One region of the Paenibacillus sp. S-38 genome, then DNA from elsewhere that is predicted to be linked to it. Evidence: riboswitches for the same ligand, from Rfam matches in the RefSeq annotation. Region 1 holds a riboswitch; the other holds the start of a gene.
What was found. A riboswitch is a leader RNA that binds a small molecule or an ion and turns the genes downstream of it on or off. The one in region 1 is predicted to bind cyclic di-GMP.

Region 1 (7,421 bases):
GCGATCCGCATCGGCTTGTCCCCCTCGGTACTGAGCAGGATGCGTCCGGAAGTAACATCGATCAGGGCGGCGGCTTCCGCGCTTGTAGAGATGCCAGGGGCGGCCGAGGCGGAGCCCGGCAGAAGCATACTTGGGAATAGTAACAGCAGGGCAAGCAGCAGACATCCTCTTCTCATCGCGATCCTCCCACATCAAAGCCGGGTTCCCGTTACGCAAGCAGGCATGTCCCGAAGGCGGGGTGCAGCGCACGATTTCGGTCCCATCTTGTACATATATATGCTTGTCAGGACGCGATATGATTTTTGTGGACGAACTAAGCTTCCCCGCGGCATCATCAGCAGCCGCCCTCCTGCTGCCCGAAGTCAATCACCTTCCGGGTGCCAAAAAAGCAAAAACCGCCCGGCTGCCCGGACGGCCCTTACGTCATACTACCCCGCACAATCGATAGGATTGCCCGTGGGGCTCCCATCGCTGAGCAAGCTTCCTTCTCTTCACCGCATCCGGTTCAAGGTCTATCCCAGGAGCGGCTCAATACAGTCCGCCGCTTCATGCTGGACGCGGCCAACCTTCGAATCCACGGGGTAATACCGCATGGACTCTGCCGGATAGGGCTTCAACAGAGGGAGCAGCTCGCTCTCCCCCTGTATGCTTCGGTCCAGCCACAGCCGCTCGCCCTCCGGCTCCAGGATCACCGGCATCCGCTCGTGCACTTCAGCGACAAGAGGGTTTGCCGCCGTTGTGAGGATCGTGCACGTATGAAGCTTCCCGCCGTCCGGTGCGGCCCACGTGTCGTACAGGGCCGCCATCCCGTAAGGAGCGCCGTCCTGCAGAACGAACCGCACCGGCTGCTTGCGCCCGCCTTCCTTCTTCCATTCATAGAAGCCGTCCGAGGGAATCAGACACCGCTTGCGCTTCAGCAGAGAACGGAAGGCCGGCTTCTCCGCGGCGGTCTCCGACCGGGCATTGATCATCCTTGCCCCCGACTTGTCATCGTGCGCCCAGGCGGGCACAAGCCCCCAGCGCAGCTCACCGAGCCGGTTCGGGGCATCGCCCCCGCCGAGGATCGCCGGAATGTACTGGCCCGGCGCCACATTATACCTCGGCTGATAAGCACCCGCACGTGGATCGAGCATGAAGCGGAGCAGCAGCTCTTCCCATGTGACGGTAATCGTAAACCTTCCGCACACCGCCGGCACCCCCTTATCATATCGGTACTTCCGAGTCCCTTCCCCTTACACTATAAAACGGAGAAGAGGGCAAGTAAAGCTTGCCCCCTCCCGCATGCCGTAAGCTTAATCTTACATGAAAATGTTTCAGTTTCCCGCCTTCCCCCATTGTTCACCGCCGCTTCCTGCCGCCCGTTGTTAGGAAATTGGGGGGGAATCCATCTGCTTGAACCGCTCATACGCCAGAATCCGTTCGAACTCTTCGGCCGCCATCGGCTGTCCGTACCAGTAGCCCTGCGCACCGTCGCAGGCAAGCTCACGCAGCTTCTCCAGCTGCTCATGCCTCTCTACGCCTTCGGCTATGACCTGCATTCGGCGGCCATGCGCCAGCGAGATCAGCGCCTCCAGCATCGCCTGCCGGGCGGGACACTCTCCTAAACCGGCGATCAGCCTCCCGTCCAGCTTCAATTCATCTACAGGCACCTGCTGCAGAAACCGGAGCGATGCGGCTCCCGCCCCGAAGTCGTCCAAAGAGAGCCGGATGCCAAGGGCTTTGAGCGCGTTCAACCGGTCGCACAGCCGCCTGTCCCTGCCGCGGCCGAGCTCCTCCGTGACCTCCAGCTGCAGCCATTCCGGCTCCATGCCGGTCTCTTCCAGCGCCCCTCGCACGCCTTCCACGAAATCTTCCTCCGCCAGCTCGCGGGCCGAAATATTCACGGATATCCGCACGGCCGGATGCCCTTTCATCATCCAGCCCGCATGCTGCCGGCAGGCTTCCCGGAGCACCCACCGTCCGATGCCGGTGATCAGCCCCGACGCCTCGGCCTCCCCAATGAACTTTCGTGCGGGAAGCGTCTCGCCGTCCCGCTCCCACCGAAGCAGCGCCTCAACGGCCAGAAGGCCGCCCGTTTGCAGGGACATGACAGGCGAGTAATGCAGGAGGAACTCCTCCTGCTGAATCCCAGCTTTCAGCCGGGATTCCAGCTTCGACTGCTCGGATAAGGATTCCGCCATCTCGGGGGTGTAGAACTGAAAATTATTTTTCCCGTTCTGCTTGGCGTGGTACATCGCCGCATCCGCATGCTTCACCAGCATATGCGCACTCCCTCCGGCGGACGGATAGAGCGCTATGCCGATGCTCGGGGTCACCGACATCACCCGTCCGGCGTAAGTAAAGGGTTCGGCCAGCGCCTCAATCATCCTTACGGCGATTCGTGAGGCGGTCCCCGGAGTGATCCCGGTAAGCATAACGATGAACTCGTCGCCTCCCTGGCGGGAAACCAGGTCTTCTTCACGCACACAGTGCAGCAGCCGCTCCCCCACTTCCTGAAGCAGCATATCCCCGCAGTCATGCCCGAATGTATCGTTAATCGTCTTAAACCCGTCCAGATCCAGAAACATGACGCCCAGATGGCCAGGCCCGACTTCGGCCCTTGCGATGGCGGAGGACAGCTTTTCCTGCAGATAGGAACGGTTGAACAACCCCGTCAGCGGATCCCGGAGCGCCAACTGCCGGATGTGTTCCTCCGCCTTCTGCCGTTCGGTAATATCCCTGACGAACACGGTGAACACAGGCTTTCCATACTCCTTCGCCCGCGTCATGCTGATTTCGAGAGGAAAGGAAGTTCCGTCGGCGTGCCAGCCCGTCGTCTCGATGCGGCTGTCCAGCAGAGTGCGGATTTGGTGTTCGACGGAGATAAGGGAGCTTGACCCTCGTTCCCCGTCCGGCGCATCCGATGCGGGCGGCTCCGGCCTGCCTCTACCCGCGGGAAGCTCAAGAAGATCCGTGAGCACCAGCGTCCTGAGCTCCTCCCGTGCATATCCGAACATCCGGCCCATGGCCGGGTTGCATTCCATAATGCTCCCCTGATGATCCACCATCAGGATGCCATCCAGCGCGGATTCCAGTACAGCCAGCTTGACGGCCTCTCCTTCACGGTAGCGTCTGTCGAGAAAGTAGCCCCGGATCACAACAATGCTGAGCAGAAAAATAATGCAGTTTCCGAGAATAATCCCGAGCATATCATCCTGAAGCTTGGGGGAGCGGAGCCTCTCGTGCAGGTGCCCCGCACGGCCGAACGTCATGGCTGCCATACTGAGATAATGGAGTCCGGCAATCGCTCCTCCCATCATCGCCGCTCCGAGCATACGCCGGAGATAAGATGTCCTCGCGCTTCCCGCGGCTTGGGTACGAAACGACACAAACACAGCACCGGTCGTCCCAGCCAGCCCAATGGCAGCCCCAAGCAGCAGCAGTAATCCGTAATCATGAGCACCGCTCATCCCCATAGCGGCAATTCCTATGAAGTGCATCCCTGTCACGCCTATGAACAAGAGAAGGGCGCCGGCCCCGAGATTCCGGATTCCCGGAACGGGGCGAGTGGCATAGGACAAACCGCCCCAGGAAGCCGCAACGGCAAAGCTGGCAGAGAGGAGCATCAACCGGATGTCATAGCCGACAGCCGCGGTCTGTTCATTGGCCAGGATAGCCACAAAATGCATGGCCCAGATGCCGGTGCCGAGGATCACCCCCGCGGCCCCGAGGGATAGAATGCGGATCCGCCCCGCAGCGCCCCCGAGCCTGCGGGCCAGATCGAACGCCGAATAGGCGGACATGAAGGCGATAAGAAACGATAGGAGAACGAGATAGACATTGTAAGTTCCAGACATGATGAGCCCTCCAAACGGGGTAGGATGAGGCGGCAGATAAAGATCAATGGAAGAGAGTCCTTGCGTGGATCCGAACCAAATCAAAAAAGCCACCCTTCGGTAAGAGCAGCCGTCGATCTTGAACCTATCACCGGAAAGCACCGGAAAGAACGGTTTTACTTTCGGTAACCCAGCGGTCATTGCCCGGTGTTCCAGATTTGGAATCCTGACGGGCTTTAGATCTGTGGCTTTGCGTCCCCACCTTTCAATGGGTTTGCCTTTATCGTGATATGTAAGTGAGTAGTTCTTTATAACCTATAGTAGCATGACAAAAGCGGATTAGTCTATCGCTTTTATCCTAGTTTTTGAAGAATTTTATAGATCTTTCGAATCATATGGAAAGTTTTATGACAAATTAAAAAAGAAAGCTGCCCTCCTAAGGAGAGCAGCTGCCGAGTACCTGTTCCATCATAAAATTGGGCTACACGATAAAGTTCTGATTCTCGATATTATTGGTGACGGTCGTCGATCCGGCCTGGGAAGAAGCGCCCTGCTCGGAGCCCTGCGATTTGTTTCCGCCGCTCTTCATCATGGACTGAATGCGGTCTACGACTTGCGGAGCCGAATCGATCAGCCGCTCCAGCAGATGCGTCTGGTTATCGAGCGGAACAATCTTCACGCCCTGTTTGCCCACTACGAGAAAAGCAATCGGCGTAATGGAGACACCGCCGCCGCTGCCGCCCCCGAAGGGAAGCGCCACCTGGGCATTGTGGGATTCATGACGGGAGAGACTCGGTACGGCCGGATCCTCGGTTGTAACGAATTCGCTGCCTCCGGCTGCAAACCCGAAGCCTACCTTACTGATCGGCATAATCACGCTGCCGTCCGGCGTCTCAACGGGATCACCGACAATCGTATTCACGTCGACCATTTCTTTGATGTTTTCCATGGCCGTTTTCATAAGACCTTGAATCGGATGTTCTGTCATCGCTGTTCCCTCCTGATCAGAAGTAGTGTAGACTGACTAGCCATTCGTTAGGCTTCCCTTGATGCAGCGCACGTATTCGGCTTAATACGGGCTTTGGACTTCGCTGCCATCACCGGTTGACTCATGGGTACACCTGCAGTTATGACGGCAGAAGCACGTTCCGCCAAGCCTTGAGCCCACCCTTGACTTTCAGGATCCGCAGGAGAAGCTGAAAGCCCGCCAGCATGACATAAACCATCCGCACCCGAAAGGTGCATGTCCCTTCCACCGCAATCAAGGTTTGATTGAAGGCGGGTATAACCGCCAGCCGCGGCTGACCGTCAAGGGGAATGTAGCGGAACAGCAGCCCAAGGATAGAGGTTTTGATCCCCCAGAACGCTCCTGCCAGAAACGCGGTTTCGGCGGCATCGCCAATGCCGACTGTGGTTCTCCAATCCATCTGGGTGCACCTGACACGGGCGAGCATCTGACGCAGCCAGTCATTGAATTGAAAGCAGTTCTGAAGCAGGATTCTGATGTTCTCGTACGCCCTTCTCATCATCTCGGGACCGATGTTTCCCATCGCTTCGCCAAGAAGGCTGCCCGCATTGGCATTGACCTGCTTGGCTTGAATCTCGAAGCCTTTCTTCAGGCTCTGAAAGCGGACGATCGGAATGACGAATTTGAGATTCACCAGGCCGAACAGCGCCTTGGCATGAATGGTAATCTCATCATCTTTACCTATATGGCTGAACAGGATCCGCAGGTTCACCTGACTCAGCACCAAAGCCGCGAGTACAATGGCCGCCAGGCCGGCGGCAGCCCAAACCCATATCATTGGAATGGTTTCCTCCTCTGCCGCAGTTGGTACGAATACGGCAAAAAACTCCCGGTTCCAGAAGCGGTCCGCTTCTTTTCCACAGGAGTTAGTGTGACCCTAATCTGTCAAAGCCATGCGCCTAGCCCGATCCCTGGCCAAGCGTCAGTTCATCGAATGTAATCTGCTGACCCTCAAGCTTCTCAAAGAGAAGACGCGTCTCTTCCTCAAGATTCTCATCATCTTCGAAGAGCGTCGTCTCGGGCAGATCGGCTATCGAACCGAGGGCAAAATAATCGAGGAAGGCCTTCGTCGTTCCATACAGGATGGGCCGTCCTGGGGCATCCGCCCTGTCGACCTCCTGGATGAGGTCCTTTGAAACCAGCGTCTGAAGAGCCCGCTCGGCTTTGACGCCGCGTATCTCCTCGATCTCCACCCGGGTAATCGGCTGTTTGTAAGCGACAATCGCCAGCGTTTCCAGGGCAGCTTGCGAGAGGGAAGAACGGGATGGCGAATGGGCCAGCCGCTCGAAGTAGGGGGCATGCTCAGGGACCGTCGTGAGCTGGAACGTTCCGGCGAGCTCCACGATCTGAATTCCCCGCTTCGTCCGCTTCAAGTCTTTCTGCAGGTCCTTCACCAGCTCCCTGACAAAAGCGGCATCATGTTCCAGTACCTCAGCCAGCTGCTTGGCGTTCAGTCCCTCGTCCCCCGCCACAAACAGCAAGCCTTCAATAACTGATTTCATCTGCCCAGAATCCATTCGCCGTTCCATCCTCTCTTGCCTGTATCACAATGTCGTCAAACAGCTTGTGCTGATAGCACGTTATCCTCTTCACCTTCATGAGCTCCAGGAGAGCCAGGAAGGTCACTACAATGGAGTCCTTCGACGCCTCCTGCTCGAGCAGCCTGGAGAAAAACACGGGTCCGCGCTCACGGGCGAGCAAGTCCACGACCTGGAACATCCGGTCCTTCACGGAGATCTCATCCTTGCGGATCCTCGCCACGCTGCTGCGGCTCTCCATCCGGCGGAGCGCCTTCCGGAAGGCGCGTACGAGATCGGCCACATGCAGCCCTTCCACCGGATTCTCGGGGAGAACCGGGGTATAAGGCGTCAGGTCCTCGGGCTCCCGCGTATAGATCAGGCTGCGCTCGGCCTCCTTGTCCCGGAGGTGCTCGGCGATCGCCTTGTATTTGCGGTATTCGATCAGCTTCGCGACGAGCTCGGCGCGCGGATCGTAATCCTCGTCCTGCAGGTAATCGTCAAACTCGAGATCGAGCACCGGCGGCTTCGGCAGGAGCATTTTGCTCTTGATGGAGAGCAGGGTCGCCGCCATAACGAGAAACTCGCTGGTGACCTCGAGCTCCAGCTCCTGCATCGCCCCAAGGTATTCCATATACTGATCGGTAATGTCCTTAATCGGAATGTCGTAGATATCGACTTCCGCCTGATCTATCAAGTGAAGCAGCAAATCAAGGGGGCCCTCGAAGGTTTCCAGCTTTACCGTGACTTTCACTTGTGGTCTGTTCCCCCTTACTGCCCAGGAACTGTGGCTTCGTTACTTCGCGAATTGCTTGGTGAGGTTGGCCATCTCAATGGCGCTTGCCGCAGCTTCCCAGCCCTTGTTGCCGGCCTTCGTGCCCGCACGCTCAACCGCCTGTTCGATGGAGTCAGTCGTCAGCACGCCGAAGATCGTAGGTACGCCGGTCTTCAGGGCGATCGCCGCCACGCCTTTGGCTGCCTCGCTGCAGACATAGTCAAAGTGAGGCGTGCTTCCCCGGATGACCGCACCGAGGGTGATGACGGCATCATACCGGCCGCTCT
Region 2 (7,421 bases), 2.1 Mb from region 1:
GGCGGAGGTTCTCTCGTGCCTCCCGAACAGAGAGGGCTCGGCATGGTGTTCCAGCATTTCGCGCTCTGGCCGCACATGACGGTGGCCGAGCATATCCGGTTTCCCCTGCGGCACCAACGGCCTCAGGATCCGGCAGCTGCGTGCGAGAATCGGGTCCGTGAGGTCATGGAGGCGCTCGGCCTCACCGACCTGGCGCACCGGAGACCGCACCAGCTCTCCGGTGGGCAGAAGCAGCGGGTGGCATTGGGCCGCGCGATTGCGGGGCGTCCCCGGCTGCTCCTGATGGACGAGCCGCTCAGCGCGCTCGATGCCCTGCTGCGGGTGGAGATGCGCCGAGAGATCCAGGAAGCGCACCGGCTGAGCGGGGCCGCGGTAGTCTACGTCACCCACGATCAGGGGGAGGCGCTCGCCATGGCGGACCGGGTGATCGTCATGAACCAGGGGCGGATCGAGCAGGAGGGAACCCCCGAGGAGGTATACCTGCGGCCGGCCACCCCGTTCACCGCCCGGTTCGTCTCCAAGGCGAACCTCATCGCGGGAAGCTGGGAAGGGAGCGGGTTCCGCCCCCATGCGGGAGGCGGAGCGGCGGTGTGGCCCTGCGCCGATATCCCGCCGGCCTTCCGGGAGCAAGGGGTGCTGCCGGCCCGGCCGGATCAGCTGATGCTCGGCCCTGCCGCGGCTGAGGGGATCCCCGCCCGGGTGACGGCGGCACAGTTCCAGGGAAGCGAATATCATTATTACGTCGATACCGGAGACGAAGTATGGGAGATTCATTCCGCGCAGCGCTGGGCCGGCGGCTCGCAGGTCACTGTGCGCTGGGGCGGCGGGGAGCGCCTGGGATGCTGAACCCGCAGGAGCTGCGTATGGGGACGCAGCACAAAGAAACCAAGGGAGCCTGGAGGGCAGTCTTCCTTGGTTTCTTTATCATCGGCCGTCGCCGGAGCAGCCAAAAAGCCGGCTTCGCAGCGGGCTTTGCTCGGGATAGCATTCCCAATCATACGGAAGCGCTGTTCACGGAAACCGCCCCGACGCCGCTTTTGCGCAGCTGGACGGTGAAGGAGGTTTCACCCGGACGGGAGTCAAAGGAGAGTACGCCGGCATGCTGCTCGACGAGCTGCTTGCAGATGGCCAGACCCAGCCCGGTCCCCGTCGTTTTGCTCGTTACGAACGGCGAGAACAGCTTGTCCCTGACATCCGGCGGGATGCCCGGGCCGTTATCCGTCACCCGGATGTACGTGTGGTCGGGGTCCTCGTAGCCCTGGATGGAGATGATCTTCGGTGCGGAGGGCTCCATGTGCTGCACCGCATCAATGCTGTTGTTGATGAGATTGATGAGCACCTGCTGCATGCCCACCTGCTGGACGCTCAGCCGGATATTCGTACCTTTCACGCCGGAGAGCAGCTCAATGCCTTCGCTGCTGAGCCGCGGTGCGACCAGGTTGACGATGCCGAGAATGAGCTCTTCCATGCCAACCTCACGGAAAGGCTCCTGCTCCTTGTTCTTGGAGAAGTTCAGGAAGTTGTTGATATGCATCTGGATCGTATTGAATTCTTCCTGGATGATCGATACATAATTCTTCACGGCACCGGCCGATTCGGCGGGAATCTTCGAGGTAAGCAGCTTCAGGAACCCGGAGATGGTCGTCAGCGGGTTGCGGATCTCATGGGCCATGCTGGCCGCCAGCTTGCCGGCCATCTGCAGCCGCTCCTTGTGCATTTGGTTCATGGCAGAATCGAGCTGCCGTTGGGAATGCTCCCAGAAGCCCGAGGAGATCACGTACTGGATCTCATCGATCCGCGCATGAATCCGCGGCATGTCGGTGACCAGTTCGTCGCCCGATACGAGCCCTTCCGTAAAGAACTCGGCAGAGACGGCCTGGAGGAGCGCACGCCACAGATGGGAGCTCTCCAGCAGATGAGTGGGCGGTGTGCTCATCGACACGTGATAACGGGTGAGCGCCGGAATCATGGGGAAGAGCGGGTGAAGCTCCAAAGGGATATGCCAGTCGTTGACCAGGTGAAAATAGGATTCGGCCGTCCGCAGCAGCTCTGCGGAATCATACCTGCCGGGATAGCGTTCTTCCACTTCGCCGACCCACTGACTGATGATGGGATTCTTTTGCGATAACAGCAATCCTTGAAGGGTAGTAGACATCCTGCCTGCATATGCTCCTTTTGTGTATCAATCCATATGGAGTTGTCTGCGGTCGATTTCATCCCGCAGCAAGCGGACGAAGCTGGGCTCCAGGTTCAGATCGAGAGCGAGGAAATAAGCCTCCAACAGATCTTCATCCGATAATTTTTCAAGGGAATGATTCAAGCTGGTAACCTCCAAAGGACAAATTCTCACGAGATCAGAAGCTTTGTTGCCAAGTGGGTGTATTGCTGTTCTGATAGTCGCTGATCACGCATGGACTGCCCCTGCAGACAGTTCAGCCGTTTGGGTTAGACTCACGGCAGCCCGGCAGCCATGGAACAAGATTGTTCGGTAGGCCCGTGGCTTTGCGTCCTCCCCTTTAGAGGAGTTTGCCTTTGTCGGAAGTTATAATTCTATTGTAGTAATTCCTTGCTGGTTTGTATAGACTCCGGAACCACTTTCGGTAGATTTCGTTTAAAAAAACTGTGGCTTTCGCTCTAAAAAACAGGTAAAAAATAGAAAAAGGTGCAACAAATGAGCGGGAGGAGGCGTTAGAAATATATGGTAAATTAAACCATATATAGAAATAAGGAGTGTGTTTTGCGGTGAAATGTTTGAAGGCTTCCCATTCCCGTACCGGTTTGCTGGGGACATCGCTGCTGCTGTCCTCCCTTTTGCTGACGGCCGCAGCCCCGAATTCAGCCCAAGCTGCAGAAGGACCGCGGCTCTTTTTGTCCTCAGCCGCCAGGCATAATGTAGTCATCGATGCGTCAGGGTCCCTGTGGTATTGGGGAAATAGGGCACAGGTCACAGGCGGAGAGACCATCGTGCTCGATAACAAGCCCGAACGGATCACGACTCTCGCCGGAGCGAAGCAGATCTCGGCTTCCGTGAAGCGGAATCTGATCCTGAAAGAGGACGGGACCGTGTGGACCTGGTCGTGCGATTGGGTGATCGACCCGAATACGAGAGAGGGAGGGTCGAAGTTTTCCGCTCCCCAGCAGATGGCTGGGTTATCCCATATCGTGAAAGTATCTGCCGGCATGTCAATGTATGCCGCGCTGGATAAGGACGGGCGGGTATGGATGTGGATCGATCCGCCCTATGGGCAAGGAGAAGCGAGCCTCGTTCCGGATGTGTCGGATGCAGTCGATATCTCGGCAGGCGGTGACCGTCTTGTCATTGTGAAGAAGGATGGGACCGTGTGGCAGTGGATGCAGTTCAAAGGCATGAACCTGAACCCTGACAAGAAATTTACTAAGGTGGAAGGACTGGAAGGGGTCGTAAAGCTGTCACAAGGCGAAGAGGCGGCCCATCATATGGCGATAGACAAGAATGGAGACGTATGGGGCTGGGGGAATAATTTGGTCAATCAGGTTGGACCTCAGACCGAACCTGTACCCGACCGGGACAAACCGGTGATCGGGAAGCCGGTCAAAATCCAAGGACTTAGTCACGTGACCGAAGTGACCACTACTTCTTTGTCCACCCTCGCCTTGAGCGAGGACGGCTCGGTATATTACTGGGGATTGAACCCGGCCTGGGCGTGGGGATCGAAAGAGAAGATGAAGTGGGATACTCCCCAACCATGGGCAGGCCTTCGAGACATTATCGCAGTAGAAGCGGGGGAGAGCCATTATCTTGCGCTTCAAAAGGATGGGACACTTTGGGCATGGGGTGAGAATCAGCTCGGCCAGCTCGGTGACGCTACGTTCCGTAAATCTATGACACCGGTGCAGGTCAAGCTGCCGTAAGCGCTGGAAACGGTAGTATGCGGCGGGAAGGCCGTGCTCCCTGTTCCAGCAAAGCATAAGCCCCTTGACCCGTCAAGGCCGGTCACACCGGTATGGCTGGTCAAGGGGCTTTTTGAAAAGTTAAGAACGATTTAGCTCGTCTTAGTTTTCCGCTTTCTGCTAAGCAATCAGGGACTCGTCCGCGAGCAAATAGTAGAACTCGCCGTCCGCTGCGTGGACTACGATGCGGCCTGCCGCGTCGGTGTCCATATCGAGCACCTCGGCAGGTGTGAGGATGCGCAGCTCGCGGGTGATGCTATGTAGGACATGATAGGTCATAAGGGCATTCTCCGTTGATCAAAGTGGACCGGACAACTGATGGCTGGCTCCGGTATGGTTCTATCATACCGGGAGCCGAGGGGGGCCTGCCAGAAGCACATCCTGGAAGCGGAACCAGCCGCTTGCCGCGTACTGGCACTGATGCACAGCTGTCAGGCATTCATCAGCTTCCGGCGATTGATGGCGGCGCACCGGTTGGGAGACAATGGAAGCCGGCAGGGAGAGAGGCTCCCTGCACTTCATCACTACGGTAGAGGAGGGCTTCCATGCCGTCACGCATCATGCATTTGATCATTGCCGACGCACTGGCCAAAGAAATCGGAGCCGAGGCTCCGGGTTCTCTGCTGCTGGGCGCACTGGCGCCCGATGCGGCGAAGGCGGATGCGGCCGTGTCCGAAACGCTGCATTTTGCCTCCAGGTCGTATATCGCTTACGGTGAATTCCTGCACCGCTATGCCGGGGGGATGCCGGACCCGTTCCTGATCGGCTACCTGTCGCATCTGGTCGGAGACGATATCTGGTCGATCTTCGTGCACGCCGGAGGAATCCGGGCGAGAGTCGCGGCGGATCCGCGGCTGGCCAAGGTGTATTACCGCGATTTTCTGCTCTGCAATGCGAAGCTGCTGGAATCGTACCCGAAGGAGGAGCTGTATGCCGCACTGCACGGTGCGGAGATTCCATCCGACTGGGCCGGCGGGCACATAGGGCTGGTCCCGCTTCTGGCGGAGCAGAAACGGAAGGCGCTGCTTGATTTTGAGTATCCCTCCGCGCATCTGACGGAAGAGCTGCAGCTCCTCTCTATGAATGACATCCGTCAAGGGATGGACCGGTGCATTCAGCGCACGCTGGATCTATGCCGCCCTTGGCTCCGGAGTGCCGCAGAGGCCCGGGAGGAGCTTGTTACTCTTCCTCATCCTCTTTGAAAAGCTCATGCAGCAGCCGCTCCCGGTTCTCAAGGAACTGTCGTGTGAGCTGGTAATGGTCCGTCTCTTCGTAGCGGATCGGAGCAATGGGCGCCTCGTCGAAATTCAGGATCTCGGCGCCCGGATATCCGAGAAGAATCGGAGAGTGGGTGGCGATAATGAACTGGGCCCGGTCCTCGAGGTTCTTCATGATCCGCAGGAGCGAGAGCTGCCTGGCGGGGGAGAGGGCCGCTTCGGGCTCGTCGAGCAGATAGAGGGCTTTGCCCCCGAAACGATGCACGAACAGGGACAGGAACGATTCCCCGTGGGACTGGTGATGCAGTGACCTGCCGCCGTAGGAGTGCAGTGACTCGGGATTGCGGTCCAGATAGGAGGCGAATTGGTAGAACGTCTCCGCGCGGAGGAAAAAACCGCTGGTCACCTTGGGCCTCCACGACAGTCTCAGATAATCCCCAAGCGCCGACTGGGCCGCATCGATCTCATAGGTGTTATTCCGGCCCCCGCCCGCCGTATGGAAGCCGCACTGGTAGGCGATCGCTTCGAGCAGGGTGGATTTGCCGGAGCCGTTCTCCCCGACGAAAAAGGTGATGCTGCCGGTGAGGCTAAGTGTGTCGAGATGCCTGACGGCAGGAATGGTGAACGGATATTCGGAATCGTTTTGGATCCGGCTGCGCAGCAAAGTAATCTCGCGCAGATACATAGTCAGCCCTCCCGTTTGGATCAAACGCAGCATGATCTTGCTTGACCCGACTCGACTCGACTCAACTCGAATCAAGTCTATGGTCCCATTGTACACTGCCTCCGTTTATTCGGCCAAACGCAGGTACTGGCCGCAGGCCGTCCCTTGTGGTTGTCACGCCGGGGAAATCGCGGTATGATTAACCATTATATTTTTCCCGCAAGGGAGACGGGTGCGGCAGGGCTGCTCCCGATGTTCATTCATAAGCAGGGAGGCAGGGAATATGGTGAAAAAAAGAGGACCCGTCGCAGCGGCCAAGGCGACGGCGGAGGACAAACCGGCGACGCTGAAGGATCTGCTCAATCCCGAGGTGCTGCAGAAGCTCAAAGCCCAGTCCGAATCGATGAAGGCTGAAGCGGAGCAGCGCCGGGAAGAGGAACGCCGGCGTGCCGAAGAAGCCCGCCGTGCGGAGCAAAAACGGCTCGATAACGACTTCGGCCATCTGCTGGAGAACTCGGACCCGAACTGGCGAAAATTCAAATAAGACAGCCGGGCTTCGTTGAAGGCGAGGCGAGAGAAGTGCGCGTGTAGGTATGCCGGCGCGCTGAAGAAGCCCGCCCTGCGGAGCAAGAACGGCTGGAAAGCGGCTTCGGCCATCCGCTGGAGAGTGCCGACACGTACGGGCGCGAATCAGACAGCCGGGCTTCAGTGAAGGCGAGGCGAGAGGAGCGCGCGTGTAGGTATGCCGGCGTGCCGAAGAAGCCCGCCGTGCGGAGCCAGAGCGGCTGGAAGGCGGCTTCGGCCATCCGCCGGAGAATTCGGACCCGAACGGGGGAAAATCGAACGCCTGGCCTCCGCTGAAAGCCATGGCGGAACCGCGCTGGGTTCAGGAAATTGCTGGCGTGCCGAAGAAGCCGCTTGAGGCTGCACGCCATGACCCTCCCCCGTTTAGCTGCTTCCGGCTTGATGCACTGTCCGTAGGGCCTGCTGGGGATGCGGAGCTGCCTGAGAGGGCGGAGCTGCAGAATGAATGCCTGCTGAGGATAAGGGAATAGGGATACAGACCGGTGGTTCATCCGCTCTTCCGAGTGGTTCAGATCCGGAAGAGGTGAAAACGTCTGACTCCTTCAGGCTTCTCTGGCGTTTCTCGTACGGGCGGGTCTCCTTACATGTAACTTAGAAATAAAGGAACTGGGATGCCTTATTCCGTTATTTCCCATCATTTCCCGGCGGATAACGGAACTCAGATGCGCTAATGGTCCTGATTTCATGGAAAAGCAGCATTATTCTGCGAATAGCGTACTTCATTTCCGCTATTTTCAAATCCAACCGTTTTGTGAAGAACATAGCGCATTGGAGTTCCGCTATTTCCTTTTTCCCCAAGGGAAGAGGACTTTACGTTAGGTAGAGGGAGTTCCTACTCAAGAGGCAGGCATGCAGTCTGCCTTTTTTTGAGCGGATAACACAGGATATGCTTCACACATACCTGCCGGCTCCGCCTCGACAGACGCACATCGTCCTATTTTTGCATCTATGCCCGTTGTTCCGTTCTGGTCTGGAAGCGCAGGCTCGGGATTTAGCCCAGGCCATCCTCCCAATAATGGGGCCAG

Region 2: linked by a shared signal. The riboswitch ahead of sda (sporulation histidine kinase inhibitor Sda) and the one ahead of ACP26L_RS14505 (EAL domain-containing protein) in region 1 are both predicted to bind cyclic di-GMP.

What each region holds. Positions count from the first base shown of each region.
Region 1 covers NZ_CP187970.1:3,148,183-3,155,603, reverse strand. Annotated here, with positions in the region: gene ACP26L_RS14515 (D-alanyl-D-alanine carboxypeptidase family protein) at 1-176, opposite strand, end outside; gene ACP26L_RS14510 (SOS response-associated peptidase) at 513-1,187, opposite strand; gene ACP26L_RS14505 (EAL domain-containing protein) at 1,365-3,836, opposite strand; cyclic di-GMP riboswitch class I at 3,997-4,104, opposite strand; gene ytfJ (GerW family sporulation protein) at 4,297-4,803, opposite strand; gene ACP26L_RS14495 (DUF2953 domain-containing protein) at 4,943-5,620, opposite strand; gene scpB (SMC-Scp complex subunit ScpB) at 5,742-6,359, opposite strand; gene ACP26L_RS14485 (segregation and condensation protein A) at 6,328-7,113, opposite strand; gene ribH (6,7-dimethyl-8-ribityllumazine synthase) at 7,156-7,421, opposite strand, start outside.
Region 2 covers NZ_CP187970.1:5,200,767-5,208,187, reverse strand. Annotated here, with positions in the region: gene ACP26L_RS22895 (ABC transporter ATP-binding protein) at 1-846, shown strand, start outside; gene ACP26L_RS22890 (sensor histidine kinase) at 995-2,134, opposite strand; gene sda (sporulation histidine kinase inhibitor Sda) at 2,183-2,320, opposite strand; cyclic di-GMP riboswitch class I at 2,453-2,541, opposite strand; gene ACP26L_RS22880 (RCC1 domain-containing protein) at 2,743-3,891, shown strand; gene ACP26L_RS22875 (hypothetical protein) at 4,051-4,209, opposite strand; gene ACP26L_RS22870 (zinc dependent phospholipase C family protein) at 4,476-5,132, shown strand; gene ACP26L_RS22865 (AAA family ATPase) at 5,110-5,832, opposite strand; gene ACP26L_RS22860 (YqkE family protein) at 6,095-6,355, shown strand.